One region of the Frankia sp. Cppng1_Ct_nod genome, then DNA from elsewhere that is predicted to be linked to it. Evidence: predicted binding sites of a transcription regulator. Region 1 holds the regulator's gene; the other holds the start of a gene.
What was found. Region 1 encodes LexA, which represses DNA repair genes until DNA is damaged. Its sites were predicted from a motif close to CGAACNNNNGTTCG; they were not measured.
Positions count from the first base shown of each region.

Region 2: a site for LexA is predicted at 5,161-5,174, ahead of dnaB (replicative DNA helicase). Genes of this name have one in related genera too.

Region 1 covers NZ_CAKKTK010000020.1:13,992-20,837, reverse strand. The annotation lists gene hflX (GTPase HflX) at 1-973, opposite strand, end outside; gene NBW77_RS08420 (EAL domain-containing protein) at 1,145-2,023, opposite strand; gene miaA (tRNA (adenosine(37)-N6)-dimethylallyltransferase MiaA) at 2,074-2,988, opposite strand; gene lexA (transcriptional repressor LexA) at 3,011-3,784, opposite strand; gene NBW77_RS08405 (LysM peptidoglycan-binding domain-containing protein) at 4,047-4,352, shown strand; gene nrdR (transcriptional regulator NrdR) at 4,471-4,974, shown strand; gene NBW77_RS08395 (vitamin B12-dependent ribonucleotide reductase) at 5,075-6,846, shown strand, end outside.
Region 2 covers NZ_CAKKTK010000021.1:42,963-49,808, forward strand. The annotation lists gene ilvD (dihydroxy-acid dehydratase) at 1-1,689, opposite strand, end outside; gene NBW77_RS08765 (hypothetical protein) at 1,813-2,193, opposite strand; gene NBW77_RS08770 (antibiotic biosynthesis monooxygenase family protein) at 2,190-2,546, opposite strand; gene NBW77_RS08775 (hypothetical protein) at 2,637-3,092, opposite strand; gene NBW77_RS22345 (helix-turn-helix domain-containing protein) at 3,191-3,472, shown strand; partial or broken gene NBW77_RS22350 (nucleotidyltransferase family protein) at 3,457-3,624, shown strand; gene dnaB (replicative DNA helicase) at 3,747-5,114, opposite strand; gene rplI (50S ribosomal protein L9) at 5,589-6,035, opposite strand; gene rpsR (30S ribosomal protein S18) at 6,047-6,283, opposite strand; gene NBW77_RS08795 (single-stranded DNA-binding protein) at 6,340-6,846, opposite strand, start outside.

The DNA of each region.
Region 1 (6,846 bases):
CGGCGTCCGCGACCTCCTCCAGCGTCGAGCGGAATGCCTCGACGATCTGGTGCGGCAGGTGGCGTACGAAACCTACGGTGTCGGCGAGGGTGAACGTCCGGCCGTCCGGGAGCGTGGCCCGTCGTACCGTCGGGTCCAGTGTTGCGAACAATGCGTCCTCAACGAGCACGCCGGCGCCGGTGAGCCGGTTGAGCAGTGAGGACTTGCCGGCGTTGGTGTAGCCGGCGATCGCGACGGCAGGGACTCCGCTGCGCTGCCGCGACGATCGTTTCGTCGCCCGGACGGTCTTCATCTCCGCGAGTTCCCGGCGAAGCTTCGCCATCCGCGCGCGGAGTCGCCGACGGTCAGTTTCGATCTTCGTCTCGCCGGGCCCTCGGGTGCCGATGCCACCGCCGGACCGCGACATCGACTCACCCCAGCCGCGCAGGCGCGGCAGCATGTACTGCAACTGGGCGAGCTCCACCTGCGCCTTGCCCTCCCGGGACGTGGCGTGCTGGGCGAAGATATCGAGGATCAGCGCGGTCCGGTCGATGACCTTGACCTTGACGACATCCTCCAACTGCCGCAGCTGGCCCGGGGTCAGCTCGCCGTCGCAGATGACGGTGTCGGCACCGGTGGCGGCAACCACCTCACACAGCTCGCGCGCCTTCCCGGAGCCGACATACGTCGCAGCGTCAGGTGTGGCCCGACGTTGCACGAGCGCGTCCAGGACCACCGAACCGGCGGTGGTTGCCAGCGCCGCGAGTTCGGCCATGGAGGTTTCCGCCTCCACTACCGTCCCGGCGGTCCACACCCCGATGAGGACAACCCGTTCCAGACGAAGCTGGCGGTACTCGACCTCGGTGACGTCGTCGAGTTCGGTCGCAAGACCTGGCACCCGGCGAAGGGCGGAGCGGTCTGCGAGGTCGAGCCCTTCGCCGGAGGCATCGAAGAAACGGCCGTGGTCCGGGTCGTGGATGGCGGATAGCGTCATATTGCCCTTCTTCTGCGCGGCCGGGAGCTGGCCTCATCGGAGGGAAGCCGTCCTCGGTCGACACGTCCTGTATCGCAGAGTCCCACGTGGAGCCACAGGTCGCGACCGCTTTTCGCCCGTTGGGTCCTCGCCCGTCGCGGCATCGTGCGATGGGAAGAAGGGCGGAGCCGGTCAGCCGGCCGTGGCGGCGGTCCGCATCGGAACGGTGGCGGTGGCACCGGCCGGTGCTGACCGGGACCGCTGGCGGGAACGTTGCGGCCGCCCCCGACCAAGGGCGATCATACGGGCATCGTCGGTGGGGACCGGTGGGCAGAACAGCCGGCCGGCCCCGCGGTCACAGTTCATCGCGGCCAACCGGGAGGCGGTGACCGTGCTGTCGACGCCCTCGGCGGTCACGATCATCCGGCGCCGGTGGGCCAGCGCGATGATGGATGCCAGCACCGCCTCGCCTTCAAGATCCCGTTGCATCGCACGCAGGAACCTACCGTCGATCTTCACCATGTCCAGCGGCAGGACGTCGAGTGTGGACAGTGATGCATACCAGGTACCGAAGCCGTCGACGCCGACGGCCGGTCCGAGTGAGCGCAGCCGGGCCAGCAGCTGTGGGATACCGATATGCGCGAGGCCCAGGGTCTGTTCGGTGAACTCCAGCCCGAGTGCTCCGGGTGGTAGCGCCCGATCATGCGCGAGCCGTTCCACCTCGACCGGGAAGTCCGGCCGGGTGAGTTGGTCGGCGGAAATGTTCACCCATAGCCGGGGCGGGCGGATCATGGTTCCGGAAGCCATCTCGTGCCATGTCCGGGCTTCCGCCACGGCGGTCCGTAGAACCCAGTTGCCGACCTGCTCGGCGAGGCCGGCGGCTGCGGCGACCGGCATGAACTGCGACGGGCACAGCAGTCCCCGCTCGGGATGCTGCCACCGCAGGAACGCCTCCATCCCCGGAACCGATCCGTTGCGCAGATCGACCTCGGGTTGGTAGTGCAGCTGTAACGACCCGTCGTCGAACGCGGCGCACAGGGCCGGGACGAGGTTCAGCTCGAGCGCGGTCACAGGTGTCTCCAGACGCCGGGATGAACGGGCCGCACCTGGCCCATCGCACGTCAGGGCGAGCTGACCATGCCCGCCACCTGTTCGACGTCGGGACGGTCCAGCCAGATTATGCGGGGATCACGGCGAAACCACGACCTTTGTCTACGAGCGAATCGGCGCGTCGCGGCAATCGTGGCAAGTCGGGCGGACTCGGCCGACTCCAGTTCACCGTCCAGCCAGGCGAGGACCTGAGCGTAGCCCAGTGCGCGCGATGCGGTACGACCCTCCCGCAGGCCGATACCGGCGAGTGTGCGGACCTCCTCGACCATGCCCACGGCCCACATCACCGCCACGCGGTCGGAGATCCGGGAGTCGAGGTGCGGATGGTCGATGCCGATCTGGATCACGTCATATACCGCGCGATGGTCGGGAAGGGATGCGTTGAAACCGCCCGTGAGCTCCACCACCTCCAACGCGCGCACAATCCGACGGCCGTTGCTGGGCAGGATGGCGGCAGCCGCCTGGGGCGCCCGGCCGGCGAGATCGGCATGCAACGCCGCGGAGCCCCGCTCGGCCAGTTCCTGTTCCAGCCGGGCCCGCACCGCCGGGTCGGTGCCGGGGAAGTGGAGATCGTCGAGGACCGCCCGGACGTAGAGCCCGGAGCCACCCACGAGAACCGGGGTACGGCCGGCGGCGAGGAGCCCGTCGACCACCGTTCGTGCATGCGCCTGGTAGGACGCCACGTCGGCGGTACGGGTGACGTCCCAGACGTCGAGCAGGTGGTGCGGGATGCCGCTGCGCTCTCCTGGCGGCACCTTGGCCGTACCGATGTCCATTCCGCGGTAGAGCTGCATGGAATCGGCATTCACGACCTCGCCGCCCAGCGCGGCTGCCAGGCCGATCGCGAGGTCGCTCTTGCCGGCCGCGGTCGGCCCGACAACGGCCACGACCCGACCGGCATTCCGCCGGTTGGTAACGACATCCACTTGTGCAGCTCCCCGCGGGCCGTCAGACCCGGCGCAGGACCGCGACGATCCGGCCGAGGATCGACGCCTCGTCACCCGGAATTTCAGCATAGGCCGGGTTCTGCGGCTGGAGCCAGATGTGGCCGTCGCGGCGGCGTAGCGTCTTGACCGTCGCCTCGCCATCGATCATCGCGGCGACGATCTCGCCGTTGTCCGCGACCGGCTGCTGGCGGACAACCACCCAGTCCCCGTCACAGATCGCAGCATTGATCATAGAGTCGCCGGCAACCCGCAGCAGGAACAGGGTGCCCTCGCCGACGATCTCACGGGGAAGCGGGAAGACGTCCTCGACGGCCTGCTCGGCGAGGATCGGGCCGCCCGCGGCGATGCGGCCGAGCAGGGGTATGTATGCCGTCTGGGCATGGTTGCCCGCCGGTGTCGGGGACTCGCTGGCGCCCGCTGACGGCGCGGGAGACGGACCGGCGGGCAGAACCTCGCGTGCCGCAGGCCGTACCGGCGCATCCGCGGACAGCACCTCCATGGCTCGTGGGCGGTTCGGGTCCCGACGCAGGAAGCCCTTCTCCTCCAGAGTCTTGAGCTGGTGCGCCACGCTGCTGGTGCTGGTCAGCCCGACGGCCTCGCCGATCTCGCGCACGCTCGGCGGGTAACCACGGCGTTCGACGGAATTGCGGATCACTTCCAGCACCTTGCGCTGCCGAGGGGTCAGGCCCGAGGCGTCCGCCGGCCCGTCCGGCAGGTCGCGCACTGAGCCGCGGGGGGGCCTGCCGCGTCGGGCGCGGTTCTGGTCGGTGGTCATGCCTGCCGCTCTCCTTCGTTTTCGGTCGTGGGAGACTCCGCTCCCGGCATACCTGATGGTTTCACCATGAACCAGAGCTGGTGGCCACGACCTGCATCTGATCGGTACGACCGTAACCGCCGCGGCCGAATATCTCAAACGTCTGTTCGAGCGTGTTACGACGATTCCGTCGGATTCGGAAGTGCATACTCGACCAGACGTTCGATCGAACTTATGTTCATTATAGGTGCTGTTCGCGGTAGTGGAAGTAGAGGAGGTGGGTGTGGTGGAGAGATCGGCCGCACCTCCGCTGAGGCTGACCAGGCGGGGTCGAATCGTCCTGGTTGTTCTGGTTATGGTGGTTTTCAGCCTGGTCCTGTCTCTTGCGCGGGTGAGGTCGTCGGCCACGTCGCGGGTGGGTGACGGCTCTACTCGAGTGCACGTGGTGCGCCCCGGGGAGACCTTGTGGGGGATCGCCCGTGCGGTGGCTCCGGACAACGACACGCGGGTGGTTGTCGCCCGCCTGGCCGGTATGAACCAGCTCGACTCGACCGATCTTGTGCCCGGTCAGGCGCTGCGCCTGCCGTGACGGCGCGACACGCCGTTGGTTTGCCTGTTTGCTGTGTCTCGCCCTAGGCTCGACCACAACATCTTGTAGTTACGGGAATGTAAGTCATCAATACCTAGTGGCCAACGGGTGCGCGATCATGTTTTTTCGCGCGGCCGGAGGCTCCGGGACCTTGGGGGGATCGTCGGTGCGGTGTCCGTTCTGCCGACACCCTGACAGCAGGGTCGTGGACAGTCGCGAAGCCGAGGAAGGCGCCGCGATCCGTCGCCGTCGGTCATGCCCGTCCTGTAACCGTCGCTTTACGACGATCGAAGAGGCATCGCTGCGGGTGATCAAACGTAGCGGTGTGACCGAACCGTTCAGTCGTTCGAAGGTGGTCGCGGGGGTTCGGCGGGCGTGCCAGGGCCGTCCCGTCGAGGCGGATGCACTGGCCGTGCTCGCCCAGCTGGTCGAGGACACGCTGCGCGCGTCGGGGACCGCGGAGGTTCCCTCCGACGAGATCGGCCGGGCCATTCTCGGGCCGCTGCGGGAGCTCGACGAGGTCGCCTACCTGAGGTTCGCCTCGGTGTATCTGGCCTTTGATTCCCTGGACGACTTCGAGACCGCGATAGTCGATCTCCGGGCACAGACCAGGTCGTTGTAGTAGCTGCACACCGCAGACGCCGAACGCCGGCCGGCCGAAGGTGACGCGATCATGATTTTTCGCGTCGGCGGAGGTCCGAGGGCACCAGACGAGGAGCGCCATGACCGAGACCCGCGGGACGAAGTCGAGCAAGTCCGCAGGCAAGGCCACCGGCCTGAAGGTGAGACGGGTCAACACCTCGCCCGGCGTGCATCCCTACGACGAGGTCACCTGGGAAGCACGCGATGTCGTCATGACCAACTGGCGGGACGGCTCGGTCAACTTCGAGCAGCGTGGTGTGGAGTTCCCCGACTTCTGGTCGGCGAACGCCACGAACATCGTCACGAGCAAGTACTTCCGCGGCGCGCTGGGCAGCACGGCCCGCGAGTGGTCCCTGCGCCAGCTCATCGACCGGGTGGTGCGCGCCTATGCGGCAGCCGGGCGCGAGAACGGGTACTTCGCGTCGGAGACGGACTCCGAGATCTTCGAGCATGAGTTGACCTGGATGCTGCTGCACCAGGTGTTCAGCTTCAACAGCCCGGTGTGGTTCAACGTCGGCACCTCCGCCCCGCAACAGGTCTCGGCCTGTTTCATCCTTGCCGTCGACGACACGATGGAGTCGATCCTCAACTGGTACCGGGAGGAGGGGCTGATCTTCAAGGGCGGGTCCGGCGCGGGGCTGAACCTGTCACGCATCCGCTCGTCCAAGGAACTGCTGTCCTCGGGTGGTACCGCATCCGGCCCGGTGAGCTTCATGCGCGGTGCCGACGCATCGGCCGGCACGATCAAGTCGGGTGGCGCTACCCGACGAGCCGCGAAGATGGTCGTGCTTGATGTCGACCACCCCGACATCGTCGACTTCGTCGAGACCAAGGCCCGCGAGGAGAGCAAGATCCGTGCACTGCGGGATGCCGGTTTCGACATGGACCTCGGCGGCCGGGACATCGTCTCGGTGCAATACCAGAACGCCAACAACTCCGTCCGGGTGACCGACGAGTTCATGCGGGCGGTCGTCGACGGCATCGACTTCGATCTGCGGGCCAGGCTTGACGGGCGGACGGTCGAGACGATCCAGGCCCGGTCCCTGTTCCGCACGATCGCACAGGCGGCGTGGGACTGCGCGGACCCCGGGATCCAGTACGACGACACGATCAACGACTGGCACACCTGCCCGGAGTCCGGTCGGATCAGTGCCAGCAATCCGTGCAGCGAATATGTGCACCTGGACAACTCCAGCTGCAACCTTGCCTCGCTCAACCTGATGCGGTTCCTGCGTGAGGATCTGAGCTTCGATGCCGATGCGTTCGTGGCGGCCGTCGAACTGATCATTACCGCGATGGACATCTCGATCTGTTTCGCGGACTTCCCGACCCCGGAGATCACCCGGGTAACCCGGATGTACCGCCAGCTCGGCATCGGCTACGCGAACCTCGGCGCGCTGCTGATGGCCACCGGTCGCGCATACGACTCCGAGGGCGGACGGGCAATGGGCGCGGCCATCACCTCGCTGATGACCGGTACGGCCTACCGGCGCTCGGCGGAGCTTGCCGCGACCGTCGGGGCCTATGACGGCTTCGCGCGTAACGCCGATGCCCATCGCAGGGTGATCCGCAAACATTCCGCGGCGACGGACACGGTCCGCACGGTCGGGACCGACGACGCCCGGGTGCTTGCCGTCGCCGCCCGTGAGTGGGAGCGTGCGCAGGCCGTCGGGGACAAGCACGGGTGGCGCAACGCGCAGGTCAGTCTGCTTGCCCCGACAGGCACGATCGGCCTGGCGATGGACTGCGACACCACCGGCATCGAACCCGATCTTGCATTGGTGAAGATGAAGAAGATGGTCGGCGGCTCCAGCATGCGGATCGTCAACCAGACGGTTCCTGGCGCGCTGCG
Region 2 (6,846 bases), on a different contig from region 1:
GTCCACCAGCAGGTCCAGCCTCCGGGACGGAATGTCGATCTCGATGATGTCGCCGTCGGTGACCAGCGCGATCACACCACCGTGCGCCGCCTCGGGCGAGACATGGCCGATGGACAGACCCGCCGACCCGCCGGAGAACCGGCCGTCGGTGACCAGCGCGCACTGCGGGCCGAGACCGCGGGCCTTCAGGAAGGTGGTTGGGTACAGCATCTCCTGCATACCGGGGCCGCCCCGCGGGCCTTCGTAGCGGATGACCAGCACGTCACCGGGTGAGACCCGCTTCGACAGGATCGCGTCCACCGCCTCTTCCTGGCTTTCCAGAACGAGTGCCGGGCCGCGAAACGTCAGCCGTCCGGCCTCCACTCCGGCGGTCTTGAGGACGGCGCCGTCCGACGCGAGCGTCCCGCGCAGCACCGCGAGACCCCCGTCCGCGGAGTAGGCGTGCGCGGCGTCGCGGATGCAGCCCGATGTCGCGTCGGTGTCCAGTGACTCCCACCGGTTGATGGACGAGAACGGCTCGATCGTGCGGACCCCACCGGGCGCGGCATGGAAGAGTTCCACCGCCTCCGGCGCCGGGTCGGGCCGGCGGACGTCCCAGTGGGTGAGGAACTCCGCGAGGCTCGCGCAGTGCACCATGTGGACGTCGTGGCGCAGCAGTCCAGCCCGGTCGAGCTCACCGAGGATGGCCGGGATCCCGCCGGCCCGGTGGACGTCCTCCATGTGGTACTCGGAGCTCGGCGCCACCTTGCACAGGCACGGCACCGCCCGGGAGATCTCATCGATGTCGTCGAGGGTGACGTCCACCTCGGCCTCCACGGCCGCGGCCAGCAGGTGCAGCACGGTGTTCGTTGAACCGCCCATGGCCACGTCCACGGCGAACGCGTTGAGAAAGGCCGACCGGTTCGCGACCGACCGTGGCAGCACCGCGTCGTCGTCCTTGTCGTACCAGCGCTTGGCGATGTCCATGACGGTCCGGCCGGCCCGGACGAACAGGTCGCGCCGGGCCGCGGAGGTCGCGAGTGTCGAGCCGTTGCCGGGCAGCGCCAGTCCGAGCGCCTCGGTCAGGCAGTTCATCGAGTTCGCGGTGAACATGCCGGAACACGACCCGCAGGTCGGGCAGGCGGAGCGTTCCACCGCGTCCAGTTCCGCGTCACCGACGGTGGTGTCGACGGACGCGGCAATGGCGGAGATGAGGTCCAGACCGGAACGGACGACATCGCCGGAGACGACAGCCCGACCGGACTCCATCGCGCCACCGGACACGAACACGGTGGGGATGTTCAGCCGCAGAGCGGCCAGCAGCATCCCTGGAGTGATCTTGTCGCAGTTCGAAATGCAGACGAGTGCGTCCGCGCAGTGCGCATTCACCATGTACTCGACGCTGTCCGCAATGATCTCCCGGGACGGGAGCGAATACAGCATGCCGCCGTGGCCCATGGCAATGCCGTCGTCGACCGCGATCGTGTGGAACTCCCGTGCCACACCACCGGCTTCCCCGACCGCGTCCGCCACGATGCGGCCCAGGTCCCGCAGGTGCACATGCCCGGGGACGAACTCGGTGAAGCTGTTCGCGATCGCCACGATCGGCTTGCCGAAGTCGCTGTCGGTCATGCCGGTGGCACGCCACAGAGCGCGGGCACCGGCCATGTTGCGGCCATGGGTGGTGGTTCGGGAACGCAGAACAGGCATGTGGGCAAACCTCGTAGCGATCGATCGGCGCGTACGTGGACCGCGCCGGGCCAGGTCGGGCATGCTCGCAAGGACCTACCCGTCTGCGCCAAGCGTATCCCGCCCACCAGAACCGTCCGGGGATCAGTCCTCGTCGAAGCCGCGCGGGCCGCCACGCCGGCGCAGCCACTCCCGCCGGACCAGCCACACGATCGCGAAGGACACGGCGGTGCCCAGCAGCGGGGCCACCTGATGGTCACGGCTGCCCGTCACGAAGTGGACGCCGTCCGGCCCTTCGACCCTGCTGCTCGTCCGCGTCCCGACCGTGAACAGGAACAGGCCCGCGATGGCGAGGATGGCGTAGCCGGCCCTGAGGAAGCCATACGGGCTGATCCGTCGACGAGCGGCGGTACCGCGGAACAGCTCGGTACCGCGGAACAGCATGGCCAGGATCAGCCAGGCCAGGAAGCCAAAGAAGATCGACCACAGGGGCGCGTAGAGGAGGTACAGGAAGAAGGTCCTCATGGCAGCCGGGTCACGTGCTCCACAGCTGTCGCGTGCTCCACTGTGGGCGGCTGGGCGAAGAACGAGCCGAGAGCCGCGCGCCAACGGGTGAACCGGTCGGATTCCCGGAAGTTCACCAGATGCGCGTCAAGATTCTCCCACTCGACCAGCAGGATGAACCGGGACGGCGTCTCCACGCCGCGGGTCATCCGCACCGACAGACAGCCCGGACAGGTCACAAGCTCCCCGACAACGCCATGGTAGGCATCGGCGAACTTCTCCTCCTCGCCGGGCGTGATGTCGAAACGCGCGACTTCCAGGACCGCGACTTCCAGGGCCGGGGAGGTATGCCTGTGGTCATCGGCGGCGGTCATGACCACAAGTCTGGCACGCGCGTGCCAGGTCCAGGCACGCCGGATCGTCCGGGGCCGCGGCGCAGGACCCCGGACGATCCGGACCTTTGTTCAGGACCTGCTACCGGAACCAGCCCGACCAGCGCCAGCCCGACGCACGCCGTCGGGTTTTCCACCGTCCCCGCCACCTCGGATGATCTCCCAGTCAGGACCCGTGCGCAGCCGCAGGCCCGCGACAACGGTCATGCTCGCGGCGACGCCCTGCGTGATGTCGCCCGAACCGGCCAGCGCGACGGCGATGGACGCCAGGCCCGCGAAACCAACGGTCGCGGCCGTGAGGAGACCCGCAACCAACAGCCTGCCGCTGAGGAGCGCGATCACGAAGAGCACGATCACGAAGAGCGCGATCACGAAGAGCGCGATCACGAAGAGCGCGATCACGAAGAGCGCGATCACGAAGAGCGCGATCACGAAGAGCACGATGCCCAGCACTACAGGAGGTACAGGTTCTCGACCGTCCCAGCCGGTCGACGCACGTGCGGCGGGAGTCCCGGACCAGGCAGCCACCCGCTCGGTTCCGGGAGTTCGCGGGAAGACGGCCGCTTCTCGACGCAGCGTTTCAGGACGACAAGATTTTAGTAACGATACGCTATATTCTTGATCCCGTGGACATCGCAGAGCCTGCATGCCTCGCTGCTGGGTTGCTGAGCCTTGCCCGCCAGCAGGTTGGTCTCACCCAAACCGAACTTGCGCACCGCGCAGGCGTCCAACAGAGCGTTGTGAGCGCCTACGAGGCTGGGCGACGCCAGCCCACAGTACCAATGTTGCTGCGGCTGATCAGGGCCACTGGTAACGATGTGCAGTTCCGGCTCGCTGGCGCCGACGAGACCATCCGCGTAGCCCCGGCTACCGTACCCGCGGACCGGGCAGCGACATCGATCTGCTGATCGACCTTGCTGACGACCGAGGCCTGTTCGATCTGATCGGACTACGACAGAACCTCGAAGATTTGCTCGGCGTCAAGGTCGACGTCGTGCCTGCCGCCGATCTTCATCCAAGCCTCCACGAGCAGGCTGACCGCGAGGCTCTACCACTATAAGTAGTGGATGTGACGAGCAGCGCCTCAAGGACATCCTCCAGGGCATAGCGACGATCAACACCCATATTACCCGTGGCGCTCTCGGACTCCACCCGAGCACAGGCCAGCAGGGCATAGGCAGGTCAGCTGGCCATGTCGACGAAGCGGGAGTAATGACCCTGGAAGGCGACGGTCACCGTGCCGGTCGGACCGTTACGATGCTTGGCGACAATCAGGTCGGCCTCGCCGGCCCGGGCCGACTCCTTTTCCACCGTGTCCTCCCGGTACAGCAGAATCACTGCGTCAGCATCCTGTTCGAGTGATCCACTTTCACGGAGGTCGGAGATCTGCGGGCGCTTGTCCGCGCGTTGCTCGGAGGCACGGTTGAGCTGGGAGATGGCCACCACCGGAACGTCCAGTTCCTTGGCGAGCAGTTTCAGCGAACGGGATATCTCGCTGACCTCCTGCTGACGGCTTTCCGTCCGCTTCGGCGACGACATGAGCTGCAGGTAGTCAAGAATAATCATTCGGAGGTTGTTGCGCTGTTTGAGCCGCCGGGCCTTGGCCCGGATCTCCATCATGGTCAGATGGGGGCTGTCGTCGATGAACAAGGGCGCGTCCGCGACCTCGCCCATCCGTCGGGCAAGGCGGGCCCAGTCGTCGTCGGTGAGCCGGCCGGTACGGATGCTCTGCAGGGAGACCCTCGCCTCCGCCGACAGTAGCCGCATAGTGATCTCCATTCGGCTCATCTCCAGCGAGAAGATCACCGATGTCATACCGCTACGGATGGACGCAGCCCGAGCAAGATCCAATCCGAGTGTACTTTTTCCGACGGCGGGCCTGGCCGCGATGATCCACAACTGGCCGCCGTGCAACCCGTTGGTCAGCTCGTCCAGGTCGTTGAAGCCGGTGGGAACGCCGGTCAACGACCCGTCATGCCCCTGGATCGCCTCGATCTCCTCCAACGCGGGGTTGAGTAGATCACCAAGGGGGGCGTAGTCCTCACTCGAGCGGCGTTCGGTGACCTCGTAGACGGCGGCCTGGGCTCGGTCGACGACCTCGTCCACGTCCTGCGCGGGACCGAACGCAAGCTGGACGATGCGTGTACCGGCCTCGACGAGACGACGCAGGACGGCCTTCTCAGCGACGATGCGGGCGTAGTAGCCGGCGTTCGCCGCCGTCGGCACGCTGGAGATGAGGGTGTGCAGGTATGCCGGCCCGCCAACCCGTTCGAGCAGCTCGCGACGGCCCAGCTCAGCGGCGACACTGATCACGTCCGCGGGCTCGCCACGGCCGTACAGGTCACCGATGACCCCGTAGACCGTGCCATGGGCGGGCCGGTAGAAGTCGCCCGCGGCAAGCACCTCGACGACGTCGGCGATCGCGTCCTTGGACAACAGCATGCCGCCCAGCACGCTCTGTTCGGCCGCAAGATCATGTGGTGGAGTGCGGTCGAACTCGACCGACCCACCTGAGCCACCCCGGGCGCGGTCAACATCGGTCAGTGTCATCGCCACCCCCTTGGCATGACCGGCCTTCCCGCACGTCGGCTAACATCGAACATATGTTCGACTATCTTCGTGGCTTTGTCAACTGTAGGCGGCGCCGACTGTACGGGCATCCACCCCGAACACCCAAGCAGTTATCCACAACATCTGTGGATAACTGCTGTGGACAAGCCGCATGTCCTGGGGAAATCGTTGGGACAAGCCAGCCGGAGCTGTGGACAACCAGCGCACACAAAGATCATCCAAGTAGATGTCGGGGCTGGGCCACAGTCATCCCCGTCCACTGCCTGTGGACAAAAGAAACCTGGCATCGAGTTGGGCTCGACCCCGAGATGAAGACCTTGACCTGCCCCGAAGAGCACAAGGGGTGACCGCGATGTCGCATCGGCCGATCCGTCGGCCATCAGGCAACACCGCGGTCACCCCAACCGCCGTGCTCAACAAACTGTGGTGTGGCTGTGCCTCGGAGGAGGCCGATCAGGCGGAGACCACGTCCAGGTTGACGGTCGCCACCACGTCCGAGTGCAGATGCACCGAGACCGTGTGAGCGCCCAGCGACTTGATCGGCTTCGGCAGCTCCACGCGTCGGCGGTCCAGGTCGGGACCGCCGGCGGCGGCGACCGCCTCGACGACATCGGTTGCCGTCACCGAGCCGAAGAGCCGGCCTTCCTTGCCCGCCCGGCTCACCAGTTGGACGGACAGGGTCGCAAGCTGGCCGGCAATCTCCTTTGCGTGCCCGAGGTCGCGGACCTGCCGAGCCGACCGGGCACGACGGATCTGGGCAATCTGCTTCTCGGCACCCCGCGTCGCGACGATCGCGTACCGGCGGGGGATGAGGTAGTTGCGCCCGTAACCGGCGGCGACGTCGACCGTGTCGCCGGGGCTACCGAGGCCAGGTACCTCCTGGGTGAGGATGAGCTTCATTGCCACTCCCCTCAGCGCGCTGTCGAGGTGTAGGGCAACAGCGCCATCTCGCGGCTGTTCTTCACCGCGATTGCCACGTCACGCTGGTGCTGGCTGCAGTTCCCGGTGACCCGCCGAGCACGGATCTTGCCGCGGTCGGAGATGAACTTCCGCAGCAACGAGGTGTCTTTGTAGTCGATGTAGTCGCTCTTGTCCTTGCAGAACGCGCAAACCTTCTTCTTCGGCTTGCGCACGGCCGCCTTGGCCATCGTGCACTCCTATATTTGTCTGTGGCCCGAGAGGCAGGGATCTAGTGCCGGGAGCACTAGAACGGGGGCTCTTCCGAATAGGCGCCGGCGGGTGCCGACCACGGGTCCTCGACGGGTGCGCTGCCATACCCGGAGCCGCCGCCGGCGGGGGCGCCATAGCCGCCACCCGCGGGAGGACCTCCGGGGGCGGGCGGCGCACCATAGCCACCGGACGGCCCGCCCGCCGGCCCGCCGTAGCCGCCACCGCCACCGCCACCGCGGCCGGCCTTGACGACCTTGGCAGTGGCGTACTTCAACGAGGGACCGATCTCGTCCACATCCAACTCGACGACGGTCCGCTTCTCACCCTCACGCGTCTCGAACGACCGCTGCTTGAGCCGACCCTGGACGATGACCCGGGCGCCCTTCTGCAAAGACTCCGCGACATGCTCGGCAGCCTGTCGCCAGATGGAACAGCGCAGGAAGAGCGCGTCCCCGTCCTTCCACTCATTGGTGGCACGGTCAAGGGTTCGCGGCGTCGAGGCGATGGTGAAGCTGGCAACGGCCGCGCCATTGGGTGTGAA